Sediminitomix flava: one gene and its partners. The protein of the gene in region 3 binds, or shares a complex with, the protein of the main gene of each other region. Links are inferred from orthologs where the notes say so. Each region holds a gene or a part of one and is shown on either strand. Other genes may lie near its edges.

Region 1 (10,294 bases), on a different replicon or contig from region 3:
TTTTTTCAAGTTCTCGCATAGAAGCATAAACTGTAGCTCCTGACTGTAAAAGTTCTAATGTGGTTAAATAACCAAACCCACTAGATGTTCCTGTGATTAATACTGTATTCATAAGTCTGTAATGAGTTTTGTAATTGAGGTTTAATATACAATTAAATGTTTGATATTAAAATTTATATCTATTTGTATAAAAACTATATTAGACTTTCATAGTTAAAATAAAAGTAGATAAATAGTATTTAGAAAATTAGATGAAGACTTTAATTCTAGGAGCAACACCAAACCCAAAGAGGTATGCCTATTTAGCTGCACATGAGTTGACTTCTCATGGTCATGAAATTGTACCTGTAGGTGTAAAACAAGGTGAATTAGTGGGGCAGGATATTATTAATGATAAACGACCTCAATCAGATATTGATACGATAACGATGTATATTGGCCCTAAGCATCAAGAGGAATGGTATGAATATATTTTAGATAGTAAACCTAAAAGAATTGTATTTAACCCAGGTACAGAAAACCCTGAGTTAATGGAAATGGCTGAAGAAAAAGGGATTGAAGTAGTTGAAGGGTGTACACTCGTAATGTTGTCTATTGGTATATATTAAAAGTGTTGGAAGGATATGTTGAAGATTGCATACTCAGATGTATACGCTCATGATTTACCTGAAGGACATCGATTTCCGATGGTCAAGTACAATCTGTTAGTTGAACAGCTTTTGTATGAGGGAACGATTACAAAAGATAATCTTTTTGAACCTAAACCTGTAGATGAAAAGTATATTCTTGATACTCACGATGAAGACTATTGGTATAGACTTTCAAATATATTATTAGAAAAAGGAGAGGTAAGAAGGCTAGGTTTTCCTTTGACAGAAGATTTGGTTTATAGAGAAAAAGTGATAAACCAAGGAACGATAGATTGTGCTAAATATGCGATGGAATATGGTGTTTCATTGAATATTGCAGGAGGTACACATCATAGTTTTACAAATAAGGGGGAGGGATTTTGCTTGCTCAATGATATTGGGATGGCGGCAAATTATATGCTCAATTATGAAAAATTAGAACGTATTTTAGTCATTGACCTTGATGTTCATCAAGGAAATGGAACCGCTGAAATTTTTCAAAATGAGAGTAGAGTTTTTACCTTCAGTATGCATGGGGCAAAGAACTATCCAATGCAAAAAGAAAATTCGGATTGGGATATTGGTTTACCAGATGGAATAGAAGATGAAGCCTATCTTCAAATTCTTTCAGATGCTCTTCCAAAGTTGTTTGATAAGGTAAAACCACAACTCGTTTTTTATCAATCTGGAGTGGATGTAATCTATTCGGATAAACTAGGAAGATTAGGTCTTAGTCTTAACGGTTGTAAAGAAAGAGATCGACTAGTATTCAAATATTGCTTAATAAATTTAGTTCCTGTATGTGTCAGTATGGGGGGCGGATATTCTCAACAGTTAGCGCATATTATTGAAGCTCACTCTAATACATTTAGATTAGCAGATCAATTGTTCTTTTAACGTATCCGGGACACTTTTTAAAGTTATTTAAGATTCTATTGTATTTTCTCCGTAATGGATATTTTTTTTTACTTTGCTGACTGTTTCAAGTCTAGGACACTTAAACTAATACTAAAATACATTTCTTTAAGGCTTGGCATAACACAATAGATTCTATAAGATAATGGAACTGAATACTATTTTGCTCGCTGTAATGGGCGAGTCATCTACGAGTTTTACAGGGTATCTCGGAGGTTTTCTAAACTTGATCGGGGCATTGGGATTCTTCATTTTCGGTATGAAAATGATGAGTGATGGTATACAAAAAGTTGCTGGAGATCGTATGCGTCAAATTTTGGGTGCAATGACCAGTAACCGCTTTATGGGTGTAATGACAGGTTTCCTCATCACCGCTATTGTACAATCATCTTCAGCTACTACCGTGATGGTAGTAAGTTTTGTAAATGCAGGTCTTTTAACCCTTAAACAATCGATAGGGGTAATTATGGGGGCAAATGTAGGTACAACCGTAACTGCATGGGTGATCTCGATTTTAGGTTTTAAAGTAAAAATGTCTCAAATGGCATTGCCTATTATCGCAATTGCATTCCCAATGATGTTCTCAAACAGTAAGAAACTGAAAGACTGGGCAGATGTTCTCATCGGTTTTGCTTTCTTGTTCTTAGGGCTTGATGCACTTAAAAATGCAGTCCCAACACTTTCAGCCGATCAATTATCGTTCTTATCAGACTTCACTGGTCACTGGTATTCTCCTATTATCTTCGTTATAATCGGTACAATTGTTACTGTAGTTGTACAATCTTCTAGTGCCGCAATGGCATTGACACTTGTACTTTGTAACCAAGGACTAATTCCATTCGAAATTGCAGCAGCAATGGTTCTTGGTGAAAATATTGGAACAACTATTACTGCAAACTTGGCTGCCACTGTAGCAAACTTTCACGCTAAACGTGCAGCTAGGGCACACATGATTTTCAACCTCTTTGGTGTAGTTTGGATGTTACTTGTATTCCAGTTCTTCCTAAAAGGAATTGATTGGTATATGATTAATTATACAGACATGGGTACTCCATTTGCAGCAGTATCAGATTGGATGGTAGATGATAATGGAGAAAAGATTTCTCCAGTACCTATGGCTCTTTCAATTTTCCATACAAGTTTCAATATCCTGAATGTGATCATTATGATCGGGTTTATTCCTTTTATTCAGAAACTTGTAGAGCAAATGATTCCTGCAGAAGAGGAAGAAATGGATTTCCACTTGGAGTATATTAATCCTCATGAAATTCTTGGAGCTGAAGCATCTCTGATTCAAGCGAAAAAAGAAATTATTCGTTTTGGAGATATTGTATCGGGTGTAAATGATTTAGTACTTCAGTTGCTTGAAACAGACGAAACGGAGTCTAAAACAAGAAAGAGGCTTATTAGCAAGATTCGTAAGATTGAAGATGTGACAGACCAAATGGAAGTCGAGTTGGTTTCTTATTTGGCAAAAGTTTCTCAAAACGAGGCTATCACTAAACATTCTTCAAATATGATCAGAAGTTTGTTGAGTATTGCTCATGATTTTGAACGTATTGGTGATATCTATAAGAGTGTTACCATTATTATGGAGCGTAAATACGAAGAAAAAATCTATCTTTCTGATATGCAAAAACAAAGCATGATCAAGTATTTGGAACTTGAGAAAAATGCTTTCCAAATTATGAAGAAAAACTTGCAAGCATCAGACAGTAATGTTGATTATGAAGCAGCAAATCAGGCTGAGCTAGCAATTAATAAATACAGAAGACAGTTAAGAACAGAGTATTTAGATCAAGCAGATAAGTATTCTATTCCAGTTTCTTTAGCTTATAATGATTTGATTTCAGTAATAGAACGAGTTGGAGACCATATTCACTCTGTTTCTGAATCATTGGATCATAGCAAGGAAAATGACTAATTTCTGATGAAATAATATGGAAGCCATTCTTTGTAAAACACAAAGAATGGCTTTTTTCAAACCTATAACTTCAGAATATAACCTTCAGATCAAACTTTATTACTGTTATTTGTTGTTTTTGAATTCGAAGGTAGTTCTGGATTGTATCTGTTGTGATTTACATTCCTAGCGTTTATTTTTAGGTTTTAAGATTATATTCTTATAATTTTTTTTATGTTTGTTTGTAAAATTTCTACAGTGTAGAAATCGACAACACTAGAAAATGTAATTAGCATCTCTAGCTTTAAAGTATTTGGCTTGAGATTTTAAAATTCGGAAAACATTTACCTTATGGATAATTCACTCTTGGATTTCGAAAAACCGATCAATGAACTTGAAGATAAACTTCAAGATATGAAAGAACTGGCGAGTAGAAATAATGTAGATGTCTCAGAAGCCGTAGTCGAGCTAGAAAAGAGAATTCAAGACCTCAAAGTAAGTACTTTTGAGAACTTGACTAGATGGCAACGAGTACAACTTTCAAGACACGCTGATCGACCATATACCCTAGACTATATTTACGAAATTACAGACGATTTCATCGAACTTCACGGTGATCGTAATTTTGCTGACGACAAAGCAATGGTAGGTGGTTTCGGTACCATCAACGGCCAAACATTCATGATGATCGGACAGCAAAAAGGACGTAATACTAAGCAACGCCAAATGCGTAACTTTGGTATGGCTAACCCAGAAGGTTATCGTAAAGCACTTCGTCTTATGAAATTGGCTGAAAAATTTAATAAGCCAATTATTACTTTTATCGATACTCCAGGTGCATTTCCAGGATTAGAGGCAGAAGAAAGAGGACAAGGTGAAGCGATTGCTCGTAACTTGAAGGAAATGTTCATGCTAAAAGTACCTGTAATCTGTGTGATTATTGGTGAAGGAGCATCAGGTGGAGCTTTGGGTATCGGTATTGGAGACTCAGTATTGATGTTGGAAAATACTTGGTATTCTGTAATTTCTCCAGAATCATGTTCTTCAATCTTATGGAGAAGCTGGGAGTATAAAGAGCAAGCTGCAGAAGCACTTCGTCTAACAGCAGAAGATATGACTTCTTTTGGCTTAGTGGACAGAATTGTAGATGAACCTCTTGGTGGTGCTCATACTGACCCTCGTACTACAGCGAAAACAGTAAAAGAAGTAATTCTTGATGAGTTCGAAAAGCTTAATGCTTTGAACCCTCACGAGCGAATCAACTTACGTATTGAGAAATTCTCTAACATGGGTGTTTTTCAAGAGCCAGTAAGTAAATAATTTGATTCTGCTCGAGAATAAAAAAGCGATTCCCTCTTAATGGAGTCGCTTTTTTATTTTAATTATTCTCTGTTGCATCTATAAATTTACCAATATCCAATTCAGAGATATTCATACTGTCGGGAATATTGTAGTAGTATACATTTCCCGTATTTCGGATAGAACCTGCTAACTCAGTTATAGGGAATAAATGAATCCTTCCATTTCCACGTTGATTTACTACTATTTTTTGACATCTAAAATTTCGTGCTTCAAGTCCTCCTGAATTGTAAGCATGGAAAATATTGAAGTTGTTTGATCTACCTTCAAGATTTAATGTAGTGTAACTATTGGAGACCAGTCTTAGATTTTCCGAATTAAGACTTAGGTTCACCTCTGCAAAGCAATCTTCTAAAAAAAGATGAAGGTTTTCAAATGGTAATTCCCCTTCAGTTTCTAGTTTTCCAAAGCCTGTGTGATGAATAAAGTTAAGGTTCGGGACACTCACTCTAAATTTTGGTCTGTGAAAATCTTTTGTCCAATTACAGATTCCATTGTCACCTAGTGATAAGGTTCTTCCTTCTTGAGTGTGAGTAATACTTGGGAGGTAGCCTTCATAGCTTTCAAGTGTTAATTCATGGTTTCCGTTTTCATTGTAGGATAAAATGACCTCTACTTGATCACTTATAAGTAAGCTGTCAAAGTCTGAAACAGATATTTCAATTTTTACCTTTTGTCCTTTTTCAACAAAACAATTTTGTTCGGTACAAGAAAAACAGAAAACGAAAATAAGTAAACTAGGTACAATTCTTTTCATATATCAAAAGCGATAACCAATTCCCCATTCTAAGGCATCTGATGCCCCAAATCCATGTGTTTTTAAGATCAGACTAGAGAATATCTTTCGTTTTTTAGTCCAATAGTATTTTAGTCCAACTCTTTGGTAAAATTTATCATCATTCTCAAAAGGTTTATATAAGTAATATCCTATCTGTGTGACAAGTCCTACTTTCCCCACAGCTAACTCATGCCCAATGAGTAAAGCAATCTGTTTAAAGTCAGGTATATCCTCTTCTAAGGCTCTTGTCGTCCATAAACGCTCTATATCTGCTTTTTCACCAAGGTTATAAAAAGCATCTAGACCTAGTTGGAGGGAGGAGAGTTTTCCGATTTGATATTCTAAATAGGTTGTAAGGTTAAAGAACATGTATTTTTTATCCCAAAAAGGACGTATCTCTTTGAGACCTGTACCTCCCAATATTCCAAAATAGATTTTTCTTTTTTGTTGATTTCTAGAAGGGATGTTTGCCTTTTGAGGCACTTTGTAATCTTTAAAGTGATAGTTAATACCGAATGTTGGAGAAAATAAGTTAATCCCATCATTAGGAACTCCCAATGCACCATTAGAGAAATGTTGTAGTTTTAGGCTACTAGTTAGACTCCAGTTTGGGTGAATTTGATACTGGTAAGATATGGCTAATCCTAGGAGAAAAGAGAATGTATTCCCGATTGCATTATTGAGAGGGTTAGAATCAATGTCAAAATGAGATGGGCTATAAACGCCTCCAAATTGGATTGGCAAAGTGAGTTTCCCTTTTTTACTATTAATCAATGTCTGATTAAATGTAAAGGACAGACTATACATCCTCCCAAGAATCTCCGAATAATAGTCATAATAGCCTGTAGTGATTCCCCACTCAGGTAAGTGGTAATCATGATGCCAATCTTTGTTTCCAGAAAACTTTGAAAAAAAAGCTAATTCAATTGAAGTAGGTATACTCTGACTCAAATGCTCGTTTCTGTCAGAGACAAAGAATAGACTCTTGTTATAGTTTACCCCTAGTCTCATCTGTTTATCTTGCGAGAAAATATGATGAGTTTGTGAGCAAAGTATCAGAGTGAGTAATAGTATTATATAGGTTGAGAGAGGTTTCAAGTATCTGCGTAAATTGAATAGTGCTGGTTAGATTATTCAATCTAAGAATGAGGATACAGTACTTTTTTACGCAATTCCTAAACTCTTACTTCTGTACTTTTTTATAAAAAAAGACTCGTTTTCATATAGAAAACAAGTCTTATATATTCTGAATATAATTCAATATTATTCAGCAGAAGTAGGTTCGCTATTTCCCTGATTATTTTCTTCTTTTTTAGGCTCTACACTCTCTCTTTTTGCAAAACCACCTTTTTGCTGTTGCTCTTTCTTAGGGTGATGTTGTTGCTCAGAAGGTCTTTTCTTGAATTCCTTCTTGAACGGTTTGGGAGGTAAGTTTTGAGCTTCAGCCAATTGATCTTCAAGTGGCATTTTCTCTTCTCTACCTTTCTTCTCTCGATCTTTTATTTGTTGTAAAAGCTCTTGAGCTTCAGGTCTGATTTGATAACCTGTTACCTTATTTCGATTGCGAACAACATCAATGGCTAAATAAATAGCCTCTCTCAAAGACTCTTCTGATGCAATACCTTTTCCTGCAATATTATAAGCAGTTCCATGATCTGGAGAAGTACGAATAACATTCAGACCCGCGGTGTAATTAACGCCATTGTCAAAAGCAAGTGTTTTGAATGGAATTAAGCCTTGGTCATGATACATTGCCAATACGCCATCAAACTCTTTGTACATCAACGTACCGAAAAACCCGTCTGAAGGATAAGGACCATAAACTAGGTTGCCTTTCTTTTTCAGTTCACGGATTGTTGGAGCTATTACATTTTTTTCTTCATTACCTAGTAATCCTTCTTCACCTGCATGAGGGTTAAGGCCAAGAATTGCAATTTTAGGTTTCTGAATACCGAAATCCTTTTTCAGAGCATCAATAAGAGCTGTTGATTTTTTAATAATCAACTCTCTTGTGATTGCTTTTGGAACTTCGCTTAAAGGAATGTGTCCAGTAATAACTCCTACACGAAGATCTCCAGCGCATAATAGCATCAAGCTATCTTTTCCTTTTTCACCAAAGTTTTCGGTGTAATATTCAGTATGTCCAGCATATTGGAATTCCTCTTGCTGAATATTAGCCTTATTGATTGGGCAAGTAACTACTGCATCTAAGAATCCTGCTTTTAGGTCTTCTGTAGATTTTTTGAGTGCCAAATATGCACACTCACCAGCTTCTTTGGTTACTTTTCCTACTTGTAATTCTTGTGCTTCAATCCAACAATTCACAACATTAGGCTTCTTTTCATTCAAGTAGCTATTGTTGTTGTACTGATGATAACTGAAGTTTTCTATATTTAAAAGGCGTTTATATTTGGTCAAGATTTTCCCAGAACCATAAATAACGGGAGTACAAAAGTTAGTTAACCTTTTATCTTGCAATACCTTAAGAATGATTTCAGGTCCAACCCCGTTGTAATCACCGATAGTGATACCAATACGAGGGCGATCTGTACGCTTTTGACTAGCCTGATAATTTTCCTTTTCTGCCATATTCCGTAAAAGTCACGATTATCTCTTGGAAACATTCCATTTCCACTATACAAACTACAAGATACAAGATTTTAATTAGAAACTGTTTGAATTTGGGTTGGAAGATTCCCTTTCAGAGAAAATCTGCTTACTTCAATTGAGATTTGAGAAATTGATAAAGCAATCGGACTCCAACTCCTGATGCATTTTTAGGTCTGTAGAAGTGAGGCCGATCATAATAAGCGGCTCCAGCGATATCGATATGTATCCAATCGTAATCGGTGAAATGTTGTAAAAACTTACCTGCTGTTATTGCTCCAGCTAACCTCCCTCCAACATTATTTATATCAGCTATACTTGACGCAATGTAATCATTGTACTCATCCCAAAGTGGAAACTCAATGACTCTTTCATAGACTTCACGGCCTGTTTGTTCAAAGTCATTCTTTACATTAACTGGGGCTTTTCCCATATAAACAACACCTTCTCGACCAAGGGACATTGCTGCTGAACCAGTGAGTGTAGCAATATCTATTACTAATTTAGGATTATACCTTTTGGCATAACTCAGTGCATCAGCCAGAATTAATCGACCTTCGGCATCTGTGTTACCAATCTCTACAGTTTTTCCTGCATGAGTGTCAATCACATCTCCTGGAACAATGGCATTTGCTCCAGGACGATTGTCTGTGGCAGGGATTAGCCCGACAACATGGAGTGGTAGTTTATTTCTGGAAATTGCACTGATAACTGATGCGATAGTAGCAGCACCAGCCATATCACTTTTCATCTTATTTAGAGTGCCACTTGCTGTAGATTTTAAGTTCACACCTCCTGTATCATAAACAACACCTTTCCCGACAAGGACATAAGGTTGGTCATTTATAGGGTCGTCGGGTAAATATTCTAAAATATTGAAGGTTGGTGGTTCTTGACTTCCTTTATTGACCGCAAGTAGCGCATGGAAGTTCTCTTCTATTATTTGTTCTTCGTTCCAAACTTCAATATCAAATCCCGATTTTTTACTAAGTTGAATAAGTTCTTCGGAAAGTTGTTGGGCAGTTAAAAAGCTATGAGGTTCATTAACTAAATCTCGGCAATCAGACAAAGCATCAATCAGAACATTGTATTCTTTGACCAACATTTCTTTTAAATGTTCATTTCGGAGATGAAGGTGAATGACTGGTTGCTTCTGATCTTTTTTGTATTTATCGAAAAAATAAGATGAAATACCTAATCCTTCAGCAACTGCTAGGACAAAACAATCTTGATCGGATTGATCTATGATTTCTATGATCAGTTCTGTTTCTTTTTTCAATTGCTCAAAAACAAGTCCTCCTTGTCTTCGCATAAATTCTAGTTGCTCGAAGTGCTTTTTCTCTCTAGGAATTTTTGTAAAGAATATCGAATTTGATAGGTTTCTATATTCTACGAGGGTTTCCGTATTAAATTTTTCTTTCACAAAATTCTCAACTTCATCATTGGGACAAAAGCCTTTAATTTCATTGAGATCATCGATAATGATAATTTTATGTTTAGAATCTACTGTAGAAGTAGCTTTATACAATTGTACATTATTCATAAGTGATAGGAAGGTTAGCTAGACTCTGAGAATGAATAGTAAAAAGTAGTATAAAAAATTATTATCCTTCATTCTTCCTCCAATAATGTAATTTTTTTCTTTAGCGGTTTCAAAAACGTACCTTTGCAATTCAAAAAACAAATAGCTTGTTATCATAGGAGTACAGCATATGATTTTTGTAGTTAAAGTACTGTACACCGATCATTTTTGAATTAAGCAATAGAATATGGGAGCTGTAAAGCCAAAAAAACACCTAGGTCAACATTTCTTGGAAGATATGCAGATTGCTGACCGTATTGTGGAAAGCATGAGCCTTCATGGTGGATATAAAGAAGTATTGGAAATTGGACCAGGTATGGGCGTGTTGACTGAGCGCTTAATCAAGAGGTCGGATATTCATACTAAAGTAGTAGAAATTGATAAAGAGTCTGTTGTTTATCTTCATGAAGTATTGAAGTTAGATAAAGAACAAATTATTTCGGGTGACTTCTTGAAGTTACGTTTGGATGAAATTGCGCCAAATCCTTTAGGGATTATTGGAAACTTCCCTTACAATATTT
Region 2 (10,350 bases), on a different replicon or contig from region 3:
ACTACTCAGGAATGCCCGAGGTAATGAATGAAGTTATTCAAGAACTTGAGGCTATGAAAGATCACACGGATGGTTTAACGGGTGTTCCTTCAGGTTTTACTTGGCTAGATAGAGTAACATCAGGTTGGCAGCGTTCCGATTTAATTATTATTGCAGCACGTCCTGCAATGGGTAAAACAGCATTCGTACTTTCTAACCTTAGAAATGCAGCAGTTAAGTTTAATGTTCCTGTAGCTATTTTCTCTCTAGAGATGTCTGCTGCTCAGCTTGTAAAAAGGATGATTTCAGCTGAAGCAGAGCTTGAGAGTGAGAAGTTAAAGACAGGAAAGCTTTCGGACGAAGAGTGGAAGAAATTCATTGATAAAACACCTAAGCTTACAGAGGCTCCAATATTTATTGATGATACACCAGCCTTGTCTGTCTTAGAACTTAGAGCAAAATGTCGAAGACTTAAAGCTCAGCATGATATTCAGATTATTGTAATTGACTACCTCCAGCTTATGAGTGGTGGTTCAGGAACAGCAAAAGGTAACCGTGAACAGGAAATTGCCTTTATATCACGTTCCTTAAAGCAATTAGCAAAAGAATTGAATGTACCTGTAATTGCGCTTTCTCAGCTTTCTCGTGCCGTAGAAACTAGGGGAGGAGACAAAAGACCTCAACTATCCGATCTTCGTGAATCTGGGTCTATTGAGCAGGATGCTGATATGGTATGTTTCCTTTATCGTCCTGAATATTATGATATCACAGAAGACGAAGAAGGTAACTCAGTCTTAGGACTCGGAGAAGTTATTATTGCAAAACACCGTAATGGTGGATTGGAAAATGTTAAACTCCGATTTATTGGTAAGTATACCCGATTTGAGGATTGGGATGGAGATGCCTTTGGTAGTGGTCAAGATGCCGGATTCTCACCATTTGATTCTGTAGCTCCACAAATTCCTGCGGCTAATGAGCCATTCCCTTCATCTATGAATACAATGGATGCTATGGGTATGCCTCCTGAAGCTGATTTTGGAAATGATGCACCTCCAAGTGGTGGTGAAACGATTACGCTAGGCAGTAAAATGAATAACACGGATGAAGATCCTGGCCCTCCGCCATTTTAAATAAAAGATTAGATCAAAGCATATAAAAAAAGGAGTCCATTTGGACTCCTTTTCTTTTCAATAAGAAATAAGACTACTTCTTAGAGTTTTTAATGTCTTGTACCTCAACTCTGATATCTTGAGCTAGTTTTTTAATTTCTTGCATTTTACCTCTAACGCGTGTACCTGCAGCTTGAACGTCGCTGTTGTAGAATTTGTCTGCGTCAGATTTTGTCTCTTCGATTAGTTTAACAAGTTGATCAAATTTTTCCATTACTGTATTATTTAAGCGTTTTATGTGAAACTTCTAATAAGCAAGATAGAAATTCTTGGTTAAATTCTAAACCGCGATTTTAAAAAAATGCCTTTTTTTTTGTAAAAAACAGCGATTTAATGCTTCAATCTATGCAATTATAGAAGTATTAGAAAGGTTTCTATGTAAAAAAATTGAATTTGTACAAAAAAGGAGACATTTACAATGCCTCCTAAGTATAATTATAAAATTATTTTGCCACTTGAGGTTCTGCTGATCTAGCGTATTCGCCACTCTCTAGCTTACCTTTTACTGCTTCGAAAGCAACAATTGTTTCTTCAACATCTTTCAAGCTGTGCATTGCTGTAGGGATAAGACGTAACATGATCACATCTTTAGGAACTACTGGGTATGCAACCACTGAACAGAAAATATTGAAGTTTTCACGAAGGTCCATTGTTAGGTTAGTAGCTTCATTCACTCCACCTTTCAACATTACTGGAGTAACTGGAGATTGAGTCTCACCTAAATCAAAACCTTTCGCTCTTAAGCCATCTTGAAGAGCAGTTGCTACTTCCCAAAGCTTATTCTTCAATTCTGGCATTGATTTCAACATTTCCAAACGCTTCATGTTACCAACAACTAGAGGCATTGGAAGAGTTTTCGCGAAGATTTGAGAACGAGTATTGTATCTCAAGTATTCAATTACTTGCTCATCTGATGAAACAAATGCACCAACACTTGCCATTGATTTAGCGAATGTAGAGAAGTAAATATCTACACCTTCTGTTACTCCTTGCTCTTCTGCTGCACCAGCACCTGTTTCACCAAGTGTACCGAAACCGTGAGCATCATCAATAAGAAGACGGAAGTTATATTTATCTTTAAGCGCAACGATATCTTTCAAATTACCTTGGTCACCTAGCATACCGAATACACCTTCAGTAATTACCAAGATAGCACCACCTGTTTGTGCTGCAATTTTTTCAGCTCTCTGAAGCTGCTTTTCACAGTTATCGATGTTATTGTGAGGGAAAACAAAACGCTTTCCTGGGAACATTCTCAAACCATCAATAATACAAGCGTGGCATTCAGAGTCATAAACTACTACATCTCTACGGTCAAGAAGAGCATCAATCACTGACATGATACCTTGGTAACCGAAGTTAAGGATCATAGTATCTTCTTTACCTACGAAAGCACTAAGCTGAGATTCAAATTCTTCTATCACATTTGAATTACCAGACATCATACGAGCACCCATTGGATAAGCCAATCCCCAATCTGCTGCAGCTTGAGCGTCAGCTTTTCTTACTTCAGGGTGATTCGCTAAACCTAAGTAGTTATTCAAACTCCAAGTAAGTACTTCTTTACCTCTAAATTGCATTCTTGGTGCAATCTCACCTTCTAACTTAGGGAAGGTAAAATATCCATGTGCATATTTCGAGTGACTACCTAGAGGTCCTCTGTCTTGTAAAAGCTTTTCAAATAAGTCCACCTTGTTCTATTTTTATATTAATAATGTCTTATTAAATCTAAGAAACACTCAAATTTACGATGAAACCTTTTTTAATCAAAAGATTCTAACCCATCTAAAGAGTGAAAACATAGGGTAAAACAGTGATTAAACGCTTTTTTTACATCAAAAACTGCAAATAATCATACACTTACCGCTTTCAATTAGTTTTCGTTAATAGAAGTTATTAACAATTGATAACCAACTTACTACACATAACAGCATAACACTAGTTTAGATAGTATTAGTTGGCATTTTATTAAACTTATATCCTTTATTCTTAAAGTATTGTAAAAAACGAGGAAGAACATAATAAAGGTTCTTTTCTGCCTTCAGGCTGTCATGAAAAACAACAATTGAACCCTTTTCAGTGTTTTTAATCGCTGAATCTAAGCACTTTTCTTCATCTAACTTACTTTCGTAGTCCATGGTTAACACATGCCACATAATTATTTCATATTCATCGGTAAGCTGTGTTATTTGTGGATAGGTAATCTGACCATGAGGAGGCCTAAACAGAGGTTTTCCTTTAGGTTGAACGTATTTAGTCATTTCAGATTGACATAGACTTATATTTTCAAAGTAATGATCATTAAGAGTCGTCCAACCCTTTAAGTGATTAAATGTGTGATTCCCTATTGCATGTCCATCATTTAGAACTTTCTTAAAAACATCTGGATGTTTTCTAATATTATCTCCTACACAAAAGAAAGTAGCTTTTGCATTATATTCTTTCAATGTTTTCAAAACCCATTCAGTTACTCTTGGAATAGGCCCGTCATCAAAGGTTAAATAAATTTCTTTTGAGTCAGTTTCTACTTTCCAAGTAAGCTGTGGGTATAATATTTTTCTAAAAAAGTAATTAGTCTTCTTAATCATACTCAGCCTTTATTATTAAAGACAAACTACATACATTTTATGTACTATTAAAAATCAAATAAAAAATATAAAAAATCCCTACATCTTTTTTTATAGATGCAGGGATCATTACGGTCTTTAATAGACTAATTTTGATCGATTAATTAGTAGTTCATACAAGCAAATGAGATGATATTAGCACCCATTTTAAGTGCTTGTTGTCTTATTTCTTCAGGATCTCCATGGACAACTTGATCTTCCCATCCATTCCCTAGATCAGACTCATAAGTATAAAAACAGATAAGTCTTCCCTCATATATTAACCCGAAGCCTTGAGGAGACTTTCCGTCATGTTCATGAATTTTAGGTAATCCATTTGGGAAGTCATATTTCATGTGATATATCGGATGATCGAATGGTAATTCAACAAATTCTAATTCAGGAAAGACCTTTTTCATCTCTATGCGAATGAATTTGTCCAAGCCATAATTGTCATCTATGTGCAAAAAACCACCAGATATCAGATAGTTTCTAAGGTTTTGAGCTTCTATTTCCGAAAGAACGACATTACCGTGACCAGTCATATACACATAAGGATAGGAGAAAAGCTCATTACTTCCGACTTCTACGACCTCTTCTTCTACAGCGATGTTTGTTCCCAAATATGTATTACAATAATCTATAAGATTTGGAAGAGCCGTTTTATTCGCATACCAATCACCGCCTCCATTGTATTTTAGCTTAGCAATTTTATATGCTGAGTTTTGAGCAAAAGAAATTCCTACAGCAGAGAATATAAATAAAGACAATAAAATTAGTGTGCGGATGTATTTCATAAATCTATTGGTTATAAGTTTTTCAAGTGAATAATTTGACAAGAAGCTATTCCTGCAGTTTCTGTTCTAAGTCTTGAATTACCTAAACTAACGGGTTTGACATTGTAAGATTTAGCTAATTCAATTTCTTCAGGTGTAAATCCTCCTTCAGGGCCTACAAAAATGATACTCTCCGTACTTTTTGGTAACTCTTTGAAGAAATGATGTTCAGGGTTTTCAGGAACATAAGCAATAAAACGCTCACTTTCTTGTATATTTTTCAAACATGCTTCAAATGGCTGCAGTTCTGAAATAATTGGTAAATAAGCCTTTTTTGATTGTTTAATTGCAGAAACTAGTATTCTTTCAATTCTATCTACTTTTAGTACTTTTCGTTCTGAATTCTTAGATGTAAAGAATGTGATTTGGTCAATACCAAATTCAGCAGCCTTTTCAACAAAATACTCAATTCTGTCCATATTTTTAGTAGGCGCGATAGCTATATGTACAGAATAACTTTGGTTTTTCTCTTGTTTTTCAACCTTTACAATCTCTAATAAGCATTTTTTAGGGTTAGAATCCGAAATGACAGATTCATAAAAATATCCTTTACCATCGGTAAGTAATACTTCATCTCCATTTTTTAATCTCAAAACCTTGATTGCATGCTTTGAATCATCTTGGTTTAGATGGATTGTTGTTTGCTCTGGAGATAATGATGGTTCATAAAATATTCTCATAGACAATTTTTGTTCTTTCAATTAATAGCCCAAAATTAGCCAAAGATATTTGATAAGTGATGTTTTTAGGTAAAAGGTAGGCTAGATCTCATACATTTTTAAGAAAGAATAATTATCTTTGAAGAATGAACGAAATATTTTTATAGATATTTTTTTCATTAGAAGATAGAATTAGTAAATTTGCACCCTAAATTATACAGTCGTGAAGCGTAAAAGTGATTTTACGATTGAAGTTTTTGGTCTAAAAGAAGGTAAGCATGATTACCAATTTCCTGTAGACCTAAAGCTTTTTGAGCAATATGAAGTTGACTATTTACAAGATGCTAACTGTATTGCTAAAGTTAAGCTCGACAAATCATCTACGATGATACGAGTTGATATTGAAATCTCTGGTAAAGTGATTTTGATCTGTGATCGAAGTCTTGAGCCATTTGATTATGATGTGAAAGTAAATGAGAAATACTTTTTCAAATACGGCGATCGTCATGAAGAGATTTCTGAAGAAATATGCCTGATTCCTTTCAACGAATCAGAAATTGACCTTCAACAACTGTTATATGATTTTATTCTGTTGGCTTTGCCTACTAGAAGAATTCATCCAGATTACATGGATGGAGTAGAGGATGAAGATGATACTTCAGCTTATTTCTCTACAGGAAATGTAATAGAAGAAGACGAGGAAGAAGAGGATAAACCTATTGATCCACGTTGGGAAAAATTGAAAAAACTTAAATAACGATATAAAAAAGATTAAATAATGGCACATCCTAAAAGGAAAATATCGAAACAAAGAAGAAATAAGAGAAGAACTCACCAAAAGTTAACTCTTCCAGCTGTAGCAGTATGTCCTACAACTGGTGAGCCGCACTTGATGCACAGAGCTTACTGGTCTGAAGGTAAATTATACTACAGAGGTAACGTTGTTATCGATAACAGTGAAGAAGAAATTGCTGAGTAATTCTGCAAGATATCTTATATAATGAAAGAGGTTCTCTGTACTGAGAACCTCTTTTTTTTACCAAAAAGATTAAATTACAATTTTTTCACAATGTTGTGCTAAAAATGTATTTGTTACTGATATATTTATATTTTGATGCATTTTATTTGTGGCAGTAGGCTATTCGAGTCTAAGTATTCTGAAATATTAATCAATCATAGATTATTATTTCTTAATTAAGGATACTGACTTTAGTCAAATTCTGTTACATTTGTCAAAATATTTCAAGTCAGAACATCGATTTGGAGTAAATGCTTTAAAGTTTTTTGTGTGGAGTAAACAATTTTTATAGATGACTAAACTAAGAGCAGCCATAACAGGTGTAGGAAAATTTCTACCAGATTATATTCTAGACAATAAAGAGCTGGAAGAATTAGTAGACACAAATGATGCTTGGATCATGGAAAGAACAGGTATCAAAGAGCGTCGAATACTTAAAGGTGAGAAGGGTACCTCTTATATGGGAGTTCGAGCTGTTAAAGATGTTCTTGAAAAAACCAATACTTCTCCAGAGGAAATTGATTTGATCATCTGTGCAACTGTTACTCCAGACATGCTTTTCCCTGCAACAGCAAATATCATTGCAGGACAAGTAGGAGCTGTAAATGCATTTTCTTATGATGTTTTAGCCGCTTGTTCTGGATTTGTATATGCATTATCTACAGCTTCTCAGTTTATTGAAACTGGAAAGTATAAAAAAGTAGTTGTAGTTGGAGCAGACAAGATGTCTAGTATTGTCGATTATACAGATCGTACAACTTGTGTTCTGTTTGGTGATGGAGCAGGAGCTGTATTGTTGGAGGCTACAACTGAAGAGGAAGGAATTATGGACTTTGTCTTGAAAACAGACGGAGTTAATGGTCCTGATGCATTAAAAATGCCTGCAGGAGGTAGTCTTAAGCCTGCTTCTGTGGAAACTGTAATGGCAAAAGAACATTTTGCAAAACAAGATGGTCGAACAGTATTTAAATATGCTGTGACTGCTATGGCTGATGTCGCTGCAGAAATTATGGATCGCAACAAATTGAGTAGTGATGACGTTGCTTACCTAGTTCCTCATCAAGCTAACAAACGTATCATTGATGCTACAGCTAGAAGAATGGGAGTAGGGGAAGAGAAAGTAATGATGAATATCGAAAGATATGGAAACACTACTGCAGCTACGATTCCATTGTGCTTAAATGATTACGAAAATAAGTTAAATAAAGGCGATAATATCGTTTTAGCTGCCTTTGGAGGCGGATTTACATGGGGTTCTGTCTATGTAAAGTGGGCATATTAATTTTCTTTGATATATTTGTATCTTCGATAGATTAATATTGAAAGGTAATTTTAAGAAATAAATAAGAATTACAATGGCAACAACAGCAGATATTAAAAAGGGTGTTTGCTTAGAATTTAACAATGGTCTTTACATGGTGATTGATTTTCAACATGTAAAACCAGGTAAAGGACCTGCTTTTGTTCGTACGAAGCTTAAGAATGTTTCTACTGGTAAAGTAGTAGATAACACATTCTCTTCTGGACATAAGATTACAACAGCACGTATTGAGAGACGTCCTCATCAATTTGTATACAAGGATGATTTTGGATACAACTTCATGAATATGGAAACTTTCGATCAGATCGCAGTTGAAGAGGATCTTGTTGAAAATGCAGATTTAATGAAAGATGGACAAGATGTTGAAATTCTTGTACATGCTGAACAAGAAAAAGTATTGGGTGTAGACTTGCCTCAATATGTTATTCTTTCAGTTACTTATTCTGAGCCAGGTGTTAAAGGTGATACAGCTACAAATGCTACAAAACCTGCTACGATGGAAACTGGTGCTATTATTCAAGTTCCTTTGTTTATCAACGAAGGTGACGTGATTAAGGTAAATACAGAAGATAGATCATACTCCGAAAGAGTTAAACAATAGACCAAAAGTCGTAAATGAAGGATTATTCATTTACGACTTTTCATTTATATTTTTTTTGTTAGACCAACTATTTGATGTCAGATGAACGCTTTAGAAATTAAGGATTTAATCAGCTTTATTGCTAACTCAGGTTTAAATCAAGTTAACCTTGAGACTTCAGAAATTAAATTACATATTAAAAGAGATGCGGATACAGTTGCAGCAGCATCTTCAGATAATTCTTTATTTAGAGCTGCGCCAGCTCCAGCTCCTGTAGCAGCAGCACCAGTTGCATCCGCTCCTGTAGCTGCACCAGTTGTTGAAACTGCCGCTCCAGCTCCTGCACCAGTTGTATCTACAGAATCTGACAATTCAGATAATTATATTACGATTAAGTCACCAATGATTGGTACTTTCTATACTTCACCAAATCCAGATTCACCTCAATTTAAAGAGGTTGGAGATACAGTTAAATCTGGAGAAGTAGTTTGTATCATTGAAGCTATGAAGTTATTCAACGAAATTGAGTCAGAAGTTTCTGGTAAGATTGTTAAAATCTTGGTAGATAACGCAACTCCAGTTGAATATGATCAGCCACTATTCTTAGTTGACCCTTCATAATTAAGGAAAGTGATATTTAAACTTTCCATTTTTTGAACAAACGACCATCATTGTGTTTAAGAAAATATTAGTTGCGAATAGGGGAGAGATCGCATTAAGAGTAATCCGTGCTTGTTCCGAAATGGGAATTAAGTCAGTAGCGGTTTATTCTACAGCAGATAAAAACAGTCTTCATGTGAAATTTGCAGATGAAGCTGTTTGTATAGGACCAGCCCCAAGTCCACAGTCATACTTGGATATTCAAAGAATCATTGCAGCAGCAGAAATTACAAATTCTGATGCAATCCACCCTGGATATGGATTCTTAGCTGAGAATGACAAATTCTCTAAAATTTGTGAGGAGAATAACATTAAATTTATTGGTGCAGATGCTGAAATGATCCTAGGAATGGGTGATAAAGCAACAGCTAAAGCAACAATGAAAGCAGCTGGTGTACCAACAATTCCTGGTTCTGACGGATTGCTTGACTCAGTTCAACAAGGTCTTGAAGTTGCAGAGGTAGTTGGCTATCCAGTAATTTTGAAAGCTACTGCTGGTGGTGGTGGTAGAGGTATGCGTATCGTAAACGAACCATCTGAATTCCAAAAAGCTTGGGACAGTGCTCGTCAAGAGGCTGGTGCTGCATTTGGTAATGACGGTATGTACCTTGAGAAATTCGTAGTTGAACCTCGTCACGTTGAAATTCAAGTACTTGGAGATGCTCACGGAAACGCTTTCCACTTGTCGGAACGTGATTGTTCTATCCAGCGTAGACACCAAAAGTTAGTAGAAGAAACACCTTCTCCAGCTTTGACTCCTGAAATTAGAGAAAAGATGGGTGCTGCAGCTATCGCAGGTGCTAAAGCCATCAATTACGAAGGAGCTGGTACTGTTGAATTCTTGCTTGATAAATACGGAGATTTCTATTTCATGGAGATGAATACTCGTATTCAAGTGGAACACCCTGTGACAGAAGAAGCTACTGATGTTGATTTGATTAAAGAACAAATCAAAGCAGCAGCAGGAGTGGAACTTACTGTTGGAAACCAAGAACCACAAATGTGCGTGATGGAATGTCGTATTAATGCTGAAGATCCAGCTAATGATTTCCGTCCGTCACCTGGTAAAATTGAATCATTGCATTTCCCTGGTGGATTGGGAGTTAGAGTAGATAGCCATGTATACGCAGGCTACGTAATTCCTCCAAACTATGATTCAATGATTGCAAAGCTTATTGTGAAAGCTCCAACTCGTGAAGAAGTTGTAACGCGTATGAAACGTGCTTTGAAAGAGTTTGTGATTGAAGGTATTAAAACAACGATACCATTCCATTTGAAACTAATGGATAATGAGCAATTCAAATCAGGAGATTTTACAACGAAATTCCTAGATGAAAACTCTTATGAAACTCTTTAATAGAGAGTAACATAAATTAATATAAAAAAGACCACTGGTGACGACCAGTGGTCTTTTTTTATACCCAAAAATACATGACCTAATTTACGTTCACTAAATGTTAATGCATTTGTATAAAATGTTAATACTAAATAGTAGCGATCATTCCTTAAAAAATCTAAATAC
Region 3 (10,410 bases):
AAGGACTAGGCGGATTTTTCTTATCTGAAGCACTCAAAAAAGCATGGGAATGGGAAGGAGCAAAAAGAGTGTGGGTACACACCTGTTCACTAGACCATCCGAGTGCCTTGAATAATTATAAAGCTAGAGGAATGAAACTCTACAAAACTGAGATAGAAAAATCATAAATAAGAAAAAGGATTAGCTATACCTTCATTAAAGCATGTCTAATCCTTTTTTTAATTCAATACACCAAATATTAAATCCCTATAATACTCATATCTTTTGGCTTGAATTTATGAGTGATCAACTTATGAGCAATAAGCTCTCGTATTTTTTCTGAAAGGATATCTATACTACGCTTTCTCACATACGGGCGCTGATAAACCATACTAATTTCTCGAACAGGCATTGGAGCTGTAAAATGCTTTGTTTTTTCTTTTCGGTTCTCTGGCATCAGATTATAATACAACTCAGGGACAAGTGTAACTCCTCCAAACTGATCTGTGAGATGAAGAAGCGTATCAAAAGATGTAGCTTCAAAATTCAAGTTTTTAGGCTCTACTACTTTTTCTTTTAAAGCACAAAGCGTTACTGCCTGATTTCTGAAACAGTTTCCTTCTTCCAAAAGCCATACTTTTTTATTGATAACATCTTTCGGAGTCACAAACTTCTTATCGTCTTCGCCTATCCCATAAACCATCATAGCTTCATAATAAAGAATATTCTCTTCTAGGTTCTCGTTTTCCAAAGGAGTAGCTAAAATTCCTACATCAATATTCTCATTTGCCAATTCTTCTTGGATACGCTCAGTCGTGATTTCTACAATATCCAATTCTAATTCTGGAAAAGATTTTAAGAAGTCGGGTATTATAATAGGTAAAAGCGAACTCGCTACTGTAGGAATAATTCCTATTCTGATTGTTCCTTTTAATGTTTCGTCTGGATCATCTTTCAAGTCTAGCAGCTCTCGCCTATTTGCAAGAATCTTTTTTGCTAGTTCCATAATCTGTTCTCCTTCCTCGGTGGTTTGAATAGGCTGACGACTTCTGTCAAATATGACCACTTGAAGTTCTTCTTCTAATTTCTTGATCATGGCACTCAGCGTTGCTTGAGTGATATCACAACTGAAAGCAGCTTTCCCAAAGTGCTTATGCTGATCTACGGCAAGTATATATTCGAGCTGTTGAAAATTCATGATAGATAAAATCTAAAACCCTTATAGATGTATTCGATTTCTTCTAACAAATATACACCATACTTTTGTCATGTAATCATTCAGAAACAAGAAAAATAAAACACAATATTATGGCATTCACTGGCAAGAAATTCCCGAACATCACAGTACCTGCAATGAACGAAATGGGTGACACTATCCAAGTAAACGTTCTTGAAGAAGCAAGAAAAAATAACAAGAAGGTATTGTTGTTCTGGTACCCAAAGGATTTCACTTTTGTATGTCCAACAGAACTACACGCTTTCCAAGAAGCACAAGAAGAATTCGCTAAAAGAAATACAATCGTAATTGGAGCTTCAGTAGATACTCCAGAAGTACACTTCGCTTGGTTGAACACACCAAAAGATAACGGTGGAATTGAAGGTGTAACTTACAATATCCTTGCAGATAGCAACCGTAACCTATCTTCTACACTAGGAATTTTGGATGCACACGAAACAATTACGAACGAAGAAGGGTTAGAACTTAAAGTAGGTGATAACGTGACTTACCGTGCAACTTACCTAATTGATGAAGAAGGTACAGTATTCCACGAAGGTATCAACCACATGCCACTAGGAAGAAATGTAAATGAGTTCATCAGATTGATTGATGCTTATGCGCACGTTCAACAACACGGTGAAGTTTGCCCAGCAAACTGGGAAGAAGGTAAAGAAGCAATGACTGCAGATAGAAGCGGTGTTGCAGATTACCTAAGCAATAACTAAGAAATTATAACAAGAGAGGACCACACTTGAAAAAGGGGAGCGCCCCCATTGCTCCCCCTATTCAGTAACCTGTTATCAATCATCATAAAGAAATATACCATCATCATAAAGTTTAGAGATCATGTTTGAAGAATTGAAAGAAGACAACCTAGAAAGCTTAGTAGCAAACAACGATACAGTATTGGTACAATTTTCAGCAGGATGGTGCGGAAACTGCCGTATCATGAAGCCTAAGTTCAAGCGTTTTGCAGGTGAAAATCCAGATATTCCATTTGTAGTAGTTGATGCAGAGAAATTCCCGAACTCTAGAAAACTAGCAAATGTGAACAACTTACCTACTTTCGCTGTATTCAAGAGTGGTGAGTTGGCAAAACAACTTCAAACAAATAAAGTTGAACCTTTAAAAGAAATGATCGATGAGGCTACCAATAATTAAGCACGTACACGGGTTTATTAAAGAACACGATCAAGACTACGTGATCGAGGCCCTTGAAGTACTTGAAAACTTAGCTGAGTGCGAAGGACTAAAGGATGAAGAACTAGATGTTATTGGTGAATTGATTTCCAATATGTATGGTGCTTTGGAAGTTCGTGAACTAGTAAAAGAAGGAAAAACTGAAAAAGAAGCTCTCAACGGATTTATGAAGAGAGTAATGGGCTCTATTAGCTAACGATATAAAGAGGGAAAATTCTGACTCAGATCTCATACTCATAACTCCTTACTAAAGGACAATACACAAAAACAAACTATCATACCCGAAGCGCAGTCTGCAAACTCGCTTCGGGTTTTATTTTTCTCATTATTTTAATAAAGCTATAATTCTTAAAGGTGCACCTGTACCACCTTTTATTTTCATAGGTAAAGCCACAACCTCAAAACCAACCGAAGGTAACTGCTCAAGATTTGCCAAGTTTTCAAATGCAGGTACATTATTCGTCATCAAGTTTACATGCGACTGGAAATACTCCGACTGTCCATAATCTATACTTGGTGTATCTATTCCCACCGCATTAATCTTTCTATTTTTCACTAACCATTCTGCTGCATCTGGAGCTAAACCTGGGAAATGTAAATCTTTGACGGCATGTGCTCCTCTTTCACAAGTTCCCATATACTGCATTTTATCTGGATAATACTTCGAAAATCCTGTATAAAGCAATACAATACTTCCTTCTGGAATTGGCATATTTTTGTGCTTTTCCTCCCATTCTAAAAAGTCTTCAATGCTTACCTCATAGTCCGGATTGTCTTTGGCTTTCTCTGAAACATCTACTTTTAAGGCTGAACCTATCAATTTTTCTAAAGGAATTTCATCTACACTCTGCCTATTTTCAGCAAAATGAATTGGAGCATCTATATGTGTACCTCCATGTTCGGCTGCTGCATAATTATTTGCCGAATAATAATACCCCTTCTCAGTATGTCCTTTACTCACTTCTTCTAGCTCAAATTCTTTGGCTGTTACCCAATAGACTGTACTGTCAGAAAAGTCATAGCTGAGATCTACAATCTTAAGGTCTTCTAGCGAAAAATTATTATTACTTGATGATGGAGAAGAATGCTTACAGGAAAAGCATAAAATGACCAATAAATAAAGTAAGCTTTTATTCATAATTTAGAAGTATTTGGGTTACAGCTATTTTCAAGTTTCACGAAAGAGTTCCGATCAGAATGGTTTTATTCTGAATGTATGTTAATAACTGTCACATTTCAAAAAAGTAAGGGTCTAATTAAGTAGAGATTTGTAAAATCATATCATAAACTGTAGAACAGATGAACTACTTTCTGTTAGAGAAAGAGGAACGTTGGAACGTCCTCACTCACGCGATCGGCTTTTTTATAGCCCTGATATGTGTCCCTTTTCTGCTCACAACAGCTTTTCAATCAAGTGTGTTGGGCGGTAGTAGCGTTTTAGTGTTTAGTTTATCATTACTGTTTATGTTGGCTTCTTCAAGCCTATATCATTTACAGATCAGTCCAAAAGCAAAAGAAAGGTTTCAAAAATTAGATCATATTGCAATCTTCTTTTTGATAGCTGGGACTTACACTCCTTTTATCACTTTCTTTGTAGAGGCTCCTCTCAAATTTTATTATTTGGGCTTAATGTGGGGAATCGCATTTATAGGAACTGGTATTAAGTTTTTCTCAACAGGAAAATTGAAATACATCTCTACGGTTGCTTACCTCATCATGGGATGGATGGTAGTTTTTATTGGAGAACCGATTGTTGAAAACCTTTGTACAGCTGGCTTCACTTGGTTAATAACAGGAGGTGTATTTTACTCTGTAGGTACTATTTTTTACCTCATGAAAAAAATGAAATATAGCCATGTCGTTTGGCATTTCTTTGTACTGCTTGGTGGCTTAAGTCACTTCATTGCAGTTTGGTATTGTCTTATCTAATCAATTCAACATATTAAATACGACCAATTCTTCTCTAAGCAGAGAAGGTGTTCACGGCTCTTCTACACGACCATAAGAAGGGCCTTTCTTTTTAGCTAAATAAAAAAGCATCTCCCATATTTCATGAGAGATGCTTTTTACTTTCATCTATGAAAAGTATAATTTTTTAGCCTCTAACTTCGCACACTGCGGCTTCTTCTTTTCTACAAATATAAATATTGAAGAAATGTGAGAATATCAGTCCTAATGAACCCAAGTACCCTAAAATATCAAGTACTGGATTATGAACATGGAATAGACGAAGCATAACAACTGTCACAAAAATGGCAAGAAACGTCCAAAGTGAAAACTGGACACTTTTATTGTGATTATGCCTTGTGCTTGCCCAAACCGCTAAAATACTGATAAATACGGTTGATAAATCTACCCAGCCCCAAAAACCAAGATGGTCAAAATCTCCATGGCTATGTAAGTGAGACATCCCAACACTCATTAAGCTAATTCCTGCCGTCACTAGACAGTGAATCAAACAGATAAATGAGCCTGTAATCCCTAAATGATCAGCGTATTTTTGAAATACTTTCAACATATAAATAATCTATCTGCAATTTATTCGCAATAAACTTACAAACGCCTTCAATTGCAACTTAGTTGCAATAATTAAACTTAATTTACAGATTTGTGAACCTTGAAAAATGAAAAAAAAAAGGAGAAAGGCGGTAGAAGAAAAAAAATCAATAAATTTACTGTCTAGAATACTAAGCTTATTGATAATCAGATCTGGCTTACGAGGTGACCAATAAATAAACGGACAGATTCGAGGATCTGAATTTTTTTCCTCACCAAGCCAAAAAGAAAACTTTTATGAGTTGGTTTAAAAGAAAAGAGAAAGGCATCAATACGCCTACTGTTGAAAAGAAAGATATTCCAGACGGATTGTGGTACAAAACTCCTTCAGGAAAAATTATCCATATGAACGAACTTCGTGAAAACGCGTATGTTTGTCCAGATGATAATCACCACGTTCGTATCGGATCAAAAGAATACTTCGAAATCATCTTCGATAACAATGAATTTACAGAGTTGGACGAAGATTTGATTTCTGGAGACCCATTGGATTTTGTAGATACAAAAGCATATCCAGACCGTATCAAGGCTGGGCAAAAGAAATCAGGTTTGAAAGATGCTTGTCGTAGTGCTTACGGAAAAGTTAACGGACTTGATCTTGTGATTGCGTGTATGGACTTCGGATTTATTGGAGGTTCTATGGGTTCAGTAGTAGGAGAAAAAATCTCTCGTGCTATTGACTATGCACTAGCGAACAAGATGCCATTCCTTATGATCTCAAAGTCTGGTGGTGCTCGTATGATGGAAGCAGGTTATTCATTAATGCAAATGGGTAAAACTTCTGCAAAATTGGCTTTACTTTCAGAAGCTAAACTTCCATACATCTCTTTACTAACTGATCCTACTACAGGAGGAGTTACAGCTTCATTCGCGATGTTAGGAGATTTCAACATTGCAGAACCAAAAGCATTGATCGGTTTTGCTGGTCCTCGTGTAATTCGTGAAACAATTGGTAAAGATTTACCGAAAGGATTCCAAAGCTCAGAGTTCTTGTTAGAGCATGGATTCCTAGATTTCATAGTAGATCGTAGAGATTTGAAAAACAAACTGGCTTCTTTATTGAAAATGTTGAGTTAAGAAGTATATGAAAATGGCTATTTCTCGTTCTTTTCAGAGACGATAGAAGTAACCTACATCATAGTTATACAACGATCATATATAATAAGGGAAGCTTATTTCAAATCACGGAATAAGCTTCCCTTATTTTTTTAAATTAGAGAATAGACTTGTTAATAAGCTTCTCTAAATGATAAGAGCTGTAAACTACAGGAATTAAGCATACTAAAATCGTATTTCACTTTGAGTAACGCTCAATGAAATGATTGAATAGAGAATACATTTATTGTTTGCGTGGAGAGCGCTTTAGTGTCTGAGAAACAGAAGATGAGAAGAAGAAGTAGTAGTATAGCACAAGGGATTGATTGGGTTTCAGTCCTCTTATACCTGATACTCGTAATATTGGGCTGGCTCAACATTTACGCTGCGGTGTATCAACCCGATGCACAACAGAGTATTTTTGATATGGGTATCAACTCAGGGCGTCAGTTGATGTGGATATGTGGGGCAGGAATTCTGATTGCCGCCATTCTGATTATAGATTACAAGTTTTATGAGACCTTTGCCTACATTATATATGGGGCTATCATGCTGCTGCTCCTTGCCGTAATTTTTATAGGGGCTACCACAAACGGAGCAACCGCATGGATAAAGATCGGTCCTCTAAAAATACAACCCGGAGAGATTGCCAAATTTGCGACAGCCTTAGCTTTAGCCAAATACCTAAATTCACCCAATAAGAAAGTTGAAAACTTCAACACCTATTCAAGAGCTTTATTGATTATAGGTGTACCTGCCTTAATCATTATTTTACAAAATGATACAGGTTCTGCAATGGTCTTTGCGGCTTTAGTTGTTGCTTTATACAGAGAGGGATTACCTTCTACTTTCATGGTTTTAGGGCTTACAGCCATCATTCTCTTTATAGCAGGACTCTTTGTCCCCCCTGCCACTCTTGGAGTTTATGTTGGGGTCATGGGGCTAGGTAGTATTATCTATTCTTGGCTAGCTGACCGAAATATATATCAAGTATTTGCAGGATGGGGAATTGTTGGTTCCGTAATGTATGGCTTGTATTATTACTTTGACCATACTTATATATCAATAGGACTATTCTTTGTTTTTGCAATCATTGTGATTGCAAGCTTTAGCAATTTCAGAAGCTTCAGATGGATTACCTTCCAAGGGGCTTACTTTGCTTTTGCACTTCTATTTACCATTAGTATTGACTTTGTATTTAATACTGTACTCCAACCTCACCAACGTAAGCGTATTGAAATCTTGATCAATCCTGAAAGTGATCCTTTAGGGGTAGGTTATCAAGTAACACAGTCTAAAATTGCGATAGGTTCTGGAGGGTTATTAGGAAAAGGATTCTTAGAAGGAACACAGACCAAACTAGAGTTTGTACCTGAGCAAAGTACTGACTTTATATTCTGTACTATCGGAGAAGAACATGGATGGCTTGGTGCTATGTTTGTTTTCACCGTATTCTTTATCCTTATCGCTAGAATTATAATGCTTGCAGAACGGCAGAAATCTCGTTTCTCTAGGGTTTATGGCTATAGTGTAGCATCCATATTATTCTTCCACTTTATGATTAATATCGGTATGACAATCGGACTATTCCCTGTAATTGGTATTCCACTACCATTTGTGAGTTACGGAGGTTCGTCACTTTGGTCATTCACCATCCTATTATTTGTTTTCTTGAAGCTAGATTCTCAGAAAAATCAAATGCTAGGAAGAGCATAGATAAAAGCTCAGACACAATCTATCTAGGACAACTCACTAAGTTTTGAAATCTTCTGTCCTAGCACTTTATATAAAAAGAGGGCGAACAGAATATATATTCCGTTCGCCCTCTTAATTTATATCTATAGGAAATAAAGAAATAGCTAAGCTTAAGCCAATACTTCTTTATTCAATTCTTGCCATACTAAAGAACTAGAACCTAAAACAGCAGCATCTGCTCCTGGAAGACCTGATTGGATAAGTTTTACTTTACCTTTGAAACAGCTCAACATATTTTCTTCCATGTACTCGTAAGTTGGCTTCAACAACAAGTCTCCAGCATTAGCCAATCCTCCGAATAGGATAAATGCTTCAGGGCTTGAGAATGTCATGAAATCAGCCAAAGCAGTACCCAACTTCTCAGCAGTATATCTGAATGCCTCTTTTGCTAGCTCATCACCATCAGTAGCAGCATCAAATACCATTTTAGAAGTTACTTCTCCTTGGTGTACTTTCTCTCTTAGTACTGAAGGAAGTTTTGAAGTACCGATCAATTCATAAACAGTATTTACAAGACCTGTAGCCGAACAGTAAGTCTCTAGACAACCTCTACGTCCACATCCACACTCTCTACCATTTTTCTCTACACGTACGTGACCTAGCTCACCCGCAAATCCGTCATGACCATAAACCATTTCGCCATTCACTACGATACCGCTACCTAGTCCAGTACCTAAAGTGATCATGATGAAGTTTTTCATTTCTTTTGCTTCACCATAAATCATTTCACCGATTGCAGCCGCATTGGCATCGTTTGTCAATGTAATGATAGGGTACTCAAATCTCTCTTTAAGAAGGTTTACCAATTCTACTCTACCTTTCCAATTAAGGTTTGGAGCAAATTCAATAGCACCTGAATAATAGTTTCCGTTTGGCGCACCAAGACCGATTCCCATCACCTCAATTTCTTCATTGATGAAATCTAACACGCGATTGATCTCCGCTTGCATATCATCAAGGTAAAGGTTTACATCCATATGCTTTCCTGTAGGGATGTTTCCTTTAGCCAATACACTACCTTCTTGATCAACTACACCAATCACGGTGTTTGTTCCTCCGATATCAATACCGATTGCAACCTTTTTCATGGAATATTATTTTGAAAGAGTTCTGTTTAAAAATTCTAATTTTACGCATTTTTCAACGAATGAAACAGAAGCAATATCACCAAACTCATTATTGTTGCTATTTTTTGAAGATATATCCCTGTTTTTCGTTCAAAAAGTGACTTTGCTTGCAATTAATACAAGCTTAATTAAAAAAGATGTGTCAAAAATCAATCTATTCTAATGAGATTCCTATTCCATTTTATCGATTGATTTATAACATCTCTCATTGTTAGGTGTACCAAATACACTAACATTATAAATATACTATATCAGCATAAAATTTTACTCTTCAGCCTTTAGCGATTCCCAAACATTAACAAATTGACCATTCTACATCCTTTTTATTCTTCTGAAGAAATAGCTTTTCTGAGCAATTTATTTATTCTAACTTTTTCAAAACGTAAATTGCGTTTTCAAATAGAAAGGGACTTATGTATTGGGAGGAGAAAATCTTGGATATAGATTACCGTGATAAAGACTTATATGCCTACTTAGCGGCATTTATGACCGAAAATAAACGTCAACATTTTGCAAGAGTATTGGCTGAACGTACAAGACATGTCACTGTACTTTTAGAGGATATTTATCAAGAGCAAAATGCAAGTGCTGTTATCAGGTCTGCAGATTGTTTCGGAATACAAGATGTGCATGTGGTTGAGGTTAATCACAGATATAACTTGAACCGAAAAGTACTAAAAGGGGCTGCTAAATGGGTCGATATCCACAGATATACTTCTACTCAATCAGCATTGGATAAGTTAAAAGGAGAAGGGTTTAAACTTGTTGCAACAAGCCCTCATGCCGAAATGACTTTAGACGAGCTTCCTGTCAATGAAAAAGTAGCTTTCATGATGGGTACAGAAAGTACAGGTTTGACTGATCAAGCGATGGAACAAGCCGACTACCAAATCAAAATCCCAATGTATGGCTTTACCGAAAGTTTTAACCTTTCTGTAAGTACCGCCCTTTGCCTAAATACCATAGCTACGAAACTCAGAAAAGACGAAAACATTGCATGGCAAATGTCAGAAGATGAACGTCAAGTACTGGCTATGCGCTGGGTACTGAAATGTATCCGAAGAAGTGAATTACATATTGAGAATTTCTATAAGAACTTGAGCCATAAATAAATGGTTGGAAGGTATAAGACTTCTATTTTCAGCCATTCGATAAGCATATGAAGAAAGACCTACGTATTATTTTCATGGGAACACCCGATTTTGCGGTTCCCTCTCTAGAAGTACTAGTAGCTAATAACTATAATGTAGTAGCTGTAATCACAGCTCCTGACAAACCAGCAGGACGAGGACGTAAATTGCAGCAATCGCCTGTAAAAGAATGTGCACTCAAGCACAACTTGACTGTTCTTCAACCGACCAATTTGAAGAATCCTGAATTTTTGGAAGAACTAAAAAGCTACAATGCGAACCTTCAAATTGTAGTGGCTTTCCGTATGCTTCCTGTAGCTGTTTGGGATATGCCAGAACTCGGTACTTT

Evidence for each region.
Region 1: the proteins of accD (region 3) and BC781_RS08845 are in contact, whole or in part, in a solved structure (PDB 8UXZ), measured with the Escherichia coli proteins. The link is inferred for Sediminitomix flava from one-to-one orthologs.
Region 2: the proteins of accD (region 3) and accB are in contact, whole or in part, in a solved structure (PDB 8UXZ), measured with the Escherichia coli proteins. The link is inferred for Sediminitomix flava from one-to-one orthologs.

Annotation. Positions count from the first base shown.
Region 1 is NZ_QGDO01000002.1:396,720-407,013, reverse strand. What follows is about bases 2,930-5,782. They hold BC781_RS08845 (acetyl-CoA carboxylase carboxyltransferase subunit alpha), read left to right. Parts: upstream 2,930-3,798; coding sequence 3,799-4,767; downstream 4,768-5,782. Other genes in these bases: BC781_RS08835 (acyloxyacyl hydrolase), read right to left, coding at 5,567-5,782; BC781_RS08840 (GIN domain-containing protein), read right to left, coding at 4,826-5,563; BC781_RS08850 (Na/Pi cotransporter family protein), read left to right, coding at 2,930-3,468. Outside these bases: BC781_RS08865 (SDR family oxidoreductase), read right to left, coding at 1-112; BC781_RS08860 (CoA-binding protein), read left to right, coding at 252-608; BC781_RS08855 (histone deacetylase family protein), read left to right, coding at 624-1,526; more of BC781_RS08850, read left to right, coding at 1,690-2,929; more of BC781_RS08835, read right to left, coding at 5,783-6,595; 4-hydroxythreonine-4-phosphate dehydrogenase PdxA, read right to left, coding at 6,848-8,173; BC781_RS08825 (leucyl aminopeptidase family protein), read right to left, coding at 8,301-9,734; 16S rRNA (adenine(1518)-N(6)/adenine(1519)-N(6))-dimethyltransferase RsmA, read left to right, coding at 9,961-10,294. UniProt on the Escherichia coli protein: Component of the acetyl coenzyme A carboxylase (ACC) complex. First, biotin carboxylase catalyzes the carboxylation of biotin on its carrier protein (BCCP) and then the CO(2) group is transferred by the carboxyltransferase to acetyl-CoA to form malonyl-CoA.
Region 2 is NZ_QGDO01000007.1:248,260-258,609, reverse strand. Bases 7,121-10,029 are described here. They hold accB (acetyl-CoA carboxylase biotin carboxyl carrier protein), read left to right. Parts: upstream 7,121-8,270; coding sequence 8,271-8,789; downstream 8,790-10,029. Other genes in these bases: accC (acetyl-CoA carboxylase biotin carboxylase subunit), read left to right, coding at 8,842-10,029; efp (elongation factor P), read left to right, coding at 7,623-8,189; BC781_RS21550 (beta-ketoacyl-ACP synthase III), read left to right, coding at 7,121-7,549. In the rest of the region: dnaB (replicative DNA helicase), read left to right, coding at 1-1,109; BC781_RS21585 (histone H1), read right to left, coding at 1,183-1,362; BC781_RS21580 (aminotransferase class I/II-fold pyridoxal phosphate-dependent enzyme), read right to left, coding at 1,592-2,839; BC781_RS21575 (polysaccharide deacetylase family protein), read right to left, coding at 3,092-3,736; BC781_RS21570 (DUF4159 domain-containing protein), read right to left, coding at 3,880-4,551; BC781_RS21565 (16S rRNA (uracil(1498)-N(3))-methyltransferase), read right to left, coding at 4,563-5,270; BC781_RS21560 (YceD family protein), read left to right, coding at 5,473-6,006; rpmF (50S ribosomal protein L32), read left to right, coding at 6,028-6,228; more of BC781_RS21550, read left to right, coding at 6,560-7,120; more of accC, read left to right, coding at 10,030-10,185. UniProt on the Escherichia coli protein: This protein is a component of the acetyl coenzyme A carboxylase complex; first, biotin carboxylase catalyzes the carboxylation of the carrier protein and then the transcarboxylase transfers the carboxyl group to form malonyl-CoA.
Region 3 is NZ_QGDO01000006.1:214,267-224,676, reverse strand. What follows is about bases 4,143-7,111. They hold accD (acetyl-CoA carboxylase, carboxyltransferase subunit beta), read left to right. Parts: upstream 4,143-5,191; coding sequence 5,192-6,031; downstream 6,032-7,111. Other genes in these bases: rodA (rod shape-determining protein RodA), read left to right, coding at 6,338-7,111; BC781_RS19960 (MerC domain-containing protein), read right to left, coding at 4,494-4,916; trhA (PAQR family membrane homeostasis protein TrhA), read left to right, coding at 4,143-4,327. Outside these bases: BC781_RS19995 (GNAT family N-acetyltransferase), read left to right, coding at 1-167; BC781_RS19990 (hydrogen peroxide-inducible genes activator), read right to left, coding at 239-1,177; BC781_RS19985 (peroxiredoxin), read left to right, coding at 1,288-1,923; BC781_RS19980 (thioredoxin family protein), read left to right, coding at 2,045-2,359; BC781_RS19975 (DUF6952 family protein), read left to right, coding at 2,340-2,594; BC781_RS19970 (cyclase family protein), read right to left, coding at 2,724-3,536; more of trhA, read left to right, coding at 3,698-4,142; more of rodA, read left to right, coding at 7,112-7,765; BC781_RS19945 (ROK family protein), read right to left, coding at 7,915-8,892; BC781_RS19935 (TrmH family RNA methyltransferase), read left to right, coding at 9,345-10,043; fmt (methionyl-tRNA formyltransferase), read left to right, coding at 10,091-10,410.